Rhodobacter capsulatus SB 1003: one gene and its partner. The protein of the gene in region 2 interacts with the protein of the main gene of each other region in a pairwise test. Links are inferred from orthologs where the notes say so. Each region holds a gene or a part of one and is shown on either strand. Other genes may lie near its edges. The genes, in order: RCAP_RS11150 and RCAP_RS00595.

Region 1 (3,507 bases), 2.3 Mb from region 2 along the record:
CCCGGCCCGGATTGCGCACCAGAACCGAGAGCAGCGCGAATTCCTTTGGCGTCAGCCGCACCGGCTGGCCGTCCTTTTGCACCAGCCGCTTCTCCAGATCGACACTCAGCGCGCCCAGCACCAGCCGCGTCGTTTCCCCCTTTGCCCGCGTCGCATGGCGGGCGGCGGCGCGCAAACGGGCCTGCAACTCGCTGATGCCGAAGGGTTTTTCCAGATAGTCATCGGCGCCCAGATCCAGCGCCTCGACCTTTTCCGCCTCGCGGTCGCGGGCCGAAAGCACGATCACCGGCACCGCGCTGAAGGCCCGCACGGCTTTGAGCACTTCCTTGCCGTCGCGGTCGGGCAGGCCCAGATCGAGCAGGATCGCCTCGGGCGCGATGCTGGCCGCCAGCCGGATCGCCTCCTGCCCGGTCGTCGCGGCGACGATCTCGTAGCCCGCCGTTTCCAGCGCGATCCGCAGCATGGTCTGGATCTGGTCGTCGTCATCGACGACAAGCAAACGGCGCATTCCTATCTCGCCTCCTCGTCCTGCGGCAGTTCCGCCAGCGGCAGCCGCACGATCAGCCGGGTGCCGCGGCGGCGGATGGCGGGGCTTTCGGCCTTGATCGTGCCGCCCATCGCCCGCACGAGGCCGCGGCAGATCGACAGCCCCAGCCCGGTGCCGGGCTTGCGCCGGTCGGTGCCGCCCGCGCGGAAGAATTTCTCGAAGATCCGCTCCAGATCGGCCGGTTTCACCCCGGGGCCGTCGTCGGTCACGCTGATCGCCACCTGATCCCCTTCATTGCGCGCATGCACGCTGACCTCGCTTTCGCCGTATTTATGTGCGTTGTCGAGCAGGTTGAAGATCACCTGCGACAGCAGATCCTGATCGCCGCGCACGAAGCCCAGATCGGGGGCCAGGCTGACCCGGGTCTGCCGCCCCGGATGGGTCTTGCGCGCCCGCTCGGCCGCCAGCCGGATCGCATCGCCGACATCGACCCAGTCGCGGCGGACCTTGACCACGCCCTGATCGATCCGGCTCATCTCCAAAAGGTTGCCCACGAAGCGGTTCAGCCGCGCGGCTTCCTGCCCGATGGTGTCCAGCAGCTCGGTGCGCTGATCGGGGCGCAGGTCGGTTTCGCCCCGTTGCAGCGTCGTCACCGCGCCGGTGATCGCGGCCAGAGGCGTGCGCAGATCATGGCCGAGCGAGGCCAAAAGCGCATCGCGGATGTTCTCGTTTTCCTGCATCGCCGCCGCCTTCACCGCCTCGCGCACCAAAAGCGCGCGGTCCAGCGCCACCGCCGCCTGTTCCACCGCCACGGCCAGCTTCGCCTCGTCGGCGACCGAGAGCGGCTGGTCGCGGTCGGGCGGCTCGTAGCCCAGCACCGCCACCACATGGCGCGGCGTCGCCAGCGGGTGAAAGCGCAGCCGCAGGTTCGGCAGCGTCGCCGTGCGCCAGCCCGCCACCTCGCCTTTTTCAAACGCCCAGCGCGCCGCGGTCATCTCGACCGGATCGGCGATTTCCTCGGGCGGCCAGGCGGCGCAGGGCACCAGCTCGCTGCCCTCGACCAGAAGCAGGATCGCCTTGCCGCCCAGCCCGCCCTGCACCTGCGTCACCATCGCCCAGGCGACATCCTCGGCCGAAGACGCCGCCGAGAGCTGGCGCGAAAACGCCGCCTGCGCCTCGACGCCCCGGGTCTGCGCCAGCGCCGCGCGGGCCTGCGCGCGGATCCGCCCGGTCCAGGACCCGGTCAGGCTGGCGACGACCAGAAAGATCAGCAGCGCCAGGAATTCATGCGGCCGCGCGATGCTGAAGGTGTGCAGCGGCTCGATGAAGAAGAAATTGTAGCCCAGACAGGACAGAAGCGCCGCCAGAACCGCCGCCCGGGTGCCGCGCAACGTGCCGCAGATCAGCACGCCCGCCAGAAAGATCATCGACAGGTTCGGCAGTTCCATCACCGCGGCCAAAGCATGGCCGATCGCGATCACCCCGGTCGTGGCCAGCCCCGCAAGCGCCAGATCGGCGGGCAGGCCCGGCCGCGTCAGGCCCCGGCGCAGGGCGTCAAGGCGTCGGCGCGCCGCCGCGGGCGCCGGGCCGGGCAGGGGCAGCAGATGCACCGCGATCCCCTCGGCGCGGGCGGCCAGCGCCTCGGCCAGGCTTTGGCGCAGCAGCCGCGCCAGCGGGCCGCGCGGCCGATGCCCGAGCAGGATCTGCGTGACATGTTCGCGCCGCGCCACGCGCAGGATATCCGCGGCAAAATCGGCGCTGGTCCGCCGCTGCGCCGTGCCCCCCAGCGTCTCGACCAGCCGCAGCGCCTCGCTCGCGCGCCGGTCCGGTTGCGCCGGATCGCCGGGCGGCGCCAGCAGGAGCGCGATCCAGTCCGCATTCAGCGCCGAGGCCAGCCGTGCCGTCTGCCGGATCAGCGCATCGCTGCTACCATCGGCGACCAGGCAGACCAGCAGCCGCTCGGCCGCGGCCCAGGGCCCCTCGATCGCCTTTTGCCGCAGGATCTCGGTCATCTGGTCGTCGACCCGCTCGGCGGTGCGGCGCAAAGCCAGTTCGCGCAGCGCCGTCAGATTGCCGGGGGTGAAGAATTTCTCCACCGCCCGGCGCGCGGTCTGCGGCAGATAGACCTTGCCCGCCTTGAGCCGCGCGATCAGCTCGTCGGGCGGGATATCGACGAGCACCACATCCTGCGCCTCTTGCAGCAGGACATCGGGCACGGTCTCGCGCATGGGGGCGCCGGTGATCCGCGCCACCACATCGGCCAGGCTTTCCAGATGCTGGATGTTCAGCGCCGTCCAGACATCGATCCCGGCATCGAGCAGTTCGCGGATGTCCTGCCAGCGTTTCGGATGTCGGCTTTGCGGCGCGTTGGTGTGGGCGAGTTCGTCCACCACCAGCAGCGCCGGACGCCGGGCCAGCGCGGCGTCGATGTCGAATTCCTCGAGCGGCTGGCCGCGATGGTCGATGTGCCGCCGCGGCAGGGTTTCCAGCCCCGCCGCCAGCGCCTCGGTTTCGGCCCGGCCATGCGTCTCGATCAGGCCGAGCACCACATCGACCCCCTCGGCGCGCAGCCGGTGGGCCTCCTGCAGCATGGCGCAGGTCTTGCCCACCCCCGGCGCCGCGCCGAGGAAGATCTTCAGACGGCCGGGCCTCTCGCGCTGGCTGAGCGCCAGCAACGCATCGGGATCGGGGCGTTTTTCCGGATCACCGGCGGGCATCGCATCCTCGGGTCATTGCGCCGCCAGTGTGTCCAGCGCACGGTTCAGCGCAAGCACATTCACCCGCGGCGCGCCAAAGACGCCAAGGAGCGGCTGCCGGGTCTGATCCGTGACCAGCGCCGCCACCCGCGCGGGGGGGATGCCCCGCGCCGCCGCCACCCGCGCCACCTGTGCCTGCGCATTTTGCGGCGAGATGTCGGGATCAAGCCCCGAGGCCGAGGCGGTCACCGCATCGGCGGGCACCGGCGCCGCCAGCTCTGCGGCCGTGACATCGGCCCGGATCCGGTCGATCAGCCTTTGCGA
Region 2 (2,998 bases):
CGAAACAGACCGAGCTTCTGGGCCTGACGCGCGAGGCCCGCGATGCCGATCCGCTGGCGCTTTGGGCCCGGATCAGGACCGCCGGGGGGCTGAACGGCTGCCGGTTCTTTCACGACCACGATCCGCGCGTGCTTTCGGCCATGCTGGAAGATCCGCGCTGCGCCAAGATCGTGCTGACCCGCAATCCGGTCGAAAGCTATGTCAGCCTGAAACTGGCGCGGGCGACCGGGCAGTGGAAGCTGGGCGATGCGAAACACCGCAAGGACACGCCGCAGGCAGAGTTCGACGCCGCCGAATTCGAAACGCATCTGGAGGCATTGCAGGGCTTTCAGATCACCCTGATGCGGGCCTTGCAGACCTCGGGGCAGACGGCCTTTTACATCGATTACGAAGATGCGCAGGATCTGGCGGTGCTGAACGGTCTGGCCGCCTGGCTGGGGATCGCGGGGCGGCTGACCGCCCTGCCCTCCAGCCTTGTGGTGCAGAACCCCGAGGCGCTGGAGGAAAAGGTGGCGAATTTCCCGGCGATCGAGGCCGCGCTGGCGAAGCTCGACCGGTTCAACCTGTCGCGCACGCCGAATTTCGAGCCGCGCCGGGGGCCGGGCGTGCCCGCTTTCGTCGGCTGCGATGCCGGGCTTCTGTATCTGCCGATCCGGCCGGGGCTGGAGGCGCCGATCCGCGACTGGCTGGGGAAGCTTGGCCCGCTGGAAGACGATTTCTCGCAAAAGACGCTGCGGCAGTGGAAGCGCAGGCATCCCGGCCACCGCAGCTTCACCGTCGTGCGCCATCCGCTGTTGCGCGCGCATCTGGCCTTTGCGGCGCTCTTGTCGAAAGACGGGATGGCCGACACCCGCGAGGTGCTGCGCCGCAGCTACAAGCTGCCGCTGCCGCCCGAGGGCAAGCCGATGGCGGCGCAGGACTGGGCGGCGGGTCTGCTGGCTTTCCTGGGCTGGCTGAAGACGAACCTGAACGCGCAGACCAGCCTTGCCGTGCATCCGCTCTGGGCCAGCCAATCGGCCAGCCTGCAGGGGATCGCGCAGTTCACGCCCCCGGATCTGGTCGCGCGCGAAGATCGCCTGGCCGAGGATCTGGCCGCGCTGGCGCAGATGGTCGGGGCGAAAGCCCCGGCCTTTGCGGCGCCACGGGGCGATACCGCGCCGGTCAAGCTCGCCGATGTCTGGACGCCCGAGCTGGAACAGGCCGCCGCGGACACCTATTCCCGCGACTACATGCAATTCGGCTTCGGGCCGTGGAAACGGAAAAAGGCCTGATCAGGCCGCCTGAACGCCGCCCGAGGCCGCCGTCAGCACCGCATGCAGCGCCGCCGGATCGGAATTGGCCCGCAGCTTCGCGCAGGTCTCGACATTGCGCAGCGTCCGCGACACCAGCGCCAAGGCCTTCAGATGCTCGACGCCCGAATCCTTCGGCGCGAAGAGCGCAAAGATCAGATCGACCGGCAGCCGGTCCACCGCGTCGAAATCAAGCGGCTTTTCCAGACGCAGGAACACGCCCACCACCGATTTCAGCCCGTGCAGCCGCGCATGCGGCAGCGCAACCCCGTGACCGACCCCGGTCGGTCCCAGCATCTCGCGTTCCTGCAGCGCGTCCACGGTCTGGATCGCATCCAGCCCGTAGGCTGAATGCGCGATTTCGGAAAGGTCCTGAAACAGGCGCTTCTTGCTCGTGACATTGGTCAACACCTTGACCGCCGCCGGTTTGAGCAGGGTGGAAAGATCCATCTGTCCTTTTTCCGCGCCCATCGTCGAACGCTCACTTGATGTTGCGGGGATCGATCCAGCCGACGTTGCCGTCGTCCCGCCGGTAGACCACGTTGACCCCGCCGTGTTTCTCGTTGCGGAAGACCAGAAGCGGCTTGGTCGAGAGCTCCATCTGCATCACCGCCTCGCCGACCGAGATCGTGGGGACTTTCGTCTCCATCTCGGCGACGATCACCGGCGCCAGGCTGTCGCCATCGGGTTCCGTCTCGTCATCTTCCGCGGCGAGCACATACAGGCCCGCGGCATCGAATTCAACCGGCGTCACGCGTTCGCGGTGATGGTCTTTCAGGCGGCGTTTGTGACGGCGCAGCTGCTTGTCCATCTTTTCGCGGCAGGCCTCGAACGCGGCATAGACCTCGCCCGCACGGCCCGCGGCCGAGGCGGTCAGGCCGGTGGACAGGTGCACGGTGATTTCGCAGACATATTCATGCGAGGTCCGCGAAAAAACCACGGTCGCATCGGTGGGTCGCTGCATGTATTTGTCGACCGTTTCCCCCAATTCGGTCTTCACATGGGTTTGCAGGGCTTCGCCAACGTCGAGCTGTTTTCCGCTGATCTGATAACGCATGGCTTCTCCTTCACGTCATTGTCCCGCAACCGGAATGCTCTGTCCGGAATGCGAGGTGGTTGAACTCTTCTTTGAAACCGGGGAGGTCGAGCCCCAAAACCGGAGCGGGCCGGGAATCGGGCCGAACGGGAAACGGGGCGAGGGTGCGTTGGTGCACATACCCCGTATTTGGGAACGGAACGGCGGGGCTGTCAACTGCCCGAACGCATCCTTTGTGAAACCTTTGTTACTGAATGCGGAAATTCTCGCCGAGGTAGACGCGACGGACGTTTTCGTCCTGCACCACCTCTTCGGTGCGGCCCGACATCAGCACCCTGCCATCGTGAAGGATATAAGCCCGATCGACGATTTCCAGCGTTTCCCGGACGTTGTGATCGGTGATCAGAACGCCGATGCCGCGTTCTTTCAGATGCGACACCAGGGCGCGGATCTCGGCCACCGCAATCGGGTCCACCCCTGCAAAGGGTTCATCCAGAAGCAGATATTTCGGGTCAGCCGCCAGACAGCGGGCAATTTCGACCCGCCGCCGCTCGCCGCCCGAGAGCGCCAGCGCCGGCGCCTGCCGCAGATGGGTGATGGCGAAATCGCCCAGAAGTTCCTCCAGCCGCTCGCGGCGGTGGTGCGGATCGGCGACGGCGATTTCCAGCACCGC

What was found.
Region 1: the proteins of RCAP_RS00595 (region 2) and RCAP_RS11150 interact in binary tests that used the Escherichia coli proteins (3 or more experiments, as listed by UniProt). The link is inferred for Rhodobacter capsulatus SB 1003 from one-to-one orthologs.

The regions. Positions count from the first base shown.
Region 1 is NC_014034.1:2,429,090-2,432,596, reverse strand. The notes cover bases 311-3,506. They hold RCAP_RS11150 (sensor histidine kinase), read right to left. Parts: upstream 3,205-3,506; coding sequence 511-3,204; downstream 311-510. Other genes in these bases: kdpC (potassium-transporting ATPase subunit KdpC), read right to left, coding at 3,217-3,506; RCAP_RS11155 (response regulator), read right to left, coding at 311-508. Also shown: more of RCAP_RS11155, read right to left, coding at 1-310; more of kdpC, read right to left, coding at 3,507-3,507. UniProt on the Escherichia coli protein: Member of the two-component regulatory system KdpD/KdpE involved in the regulation of the kdp operon. KdpD may function as a membrane-associated protein kinase that phosphorylates KdpE in response to environmental signals.
Region 2 is NC_014034.1:123,151-126,148, reverse strand. What follows is about bases 6-2,692. They hold RCAP_RS00595 (PTS sugar transporter subunit IIA), read right to left. Parts: upstream 1,740-2,692; coding sequence 1,272-1,739; downstream 6-1,271. Other genes in these bases: lptB (LPS export ABC transporter ATP-binding protein), read right to left, coding at 2,573-2,692; hpf (ribosome hibernation-promoting factor, HPF/YfiA family), read right to left, coding at 1,771-2,346; RCAP_RS00600 (sulfotransferase family protein), read left to right, coding at 6-1,271. Also shown: more of RCAP_RS00600, read left to right, coding at 1-5; more of lptB, read right to left, coding at 2,693-2,998. UniProt on the Escherichia coli protein: Seems to have a role in regulating nitrogen assimilation.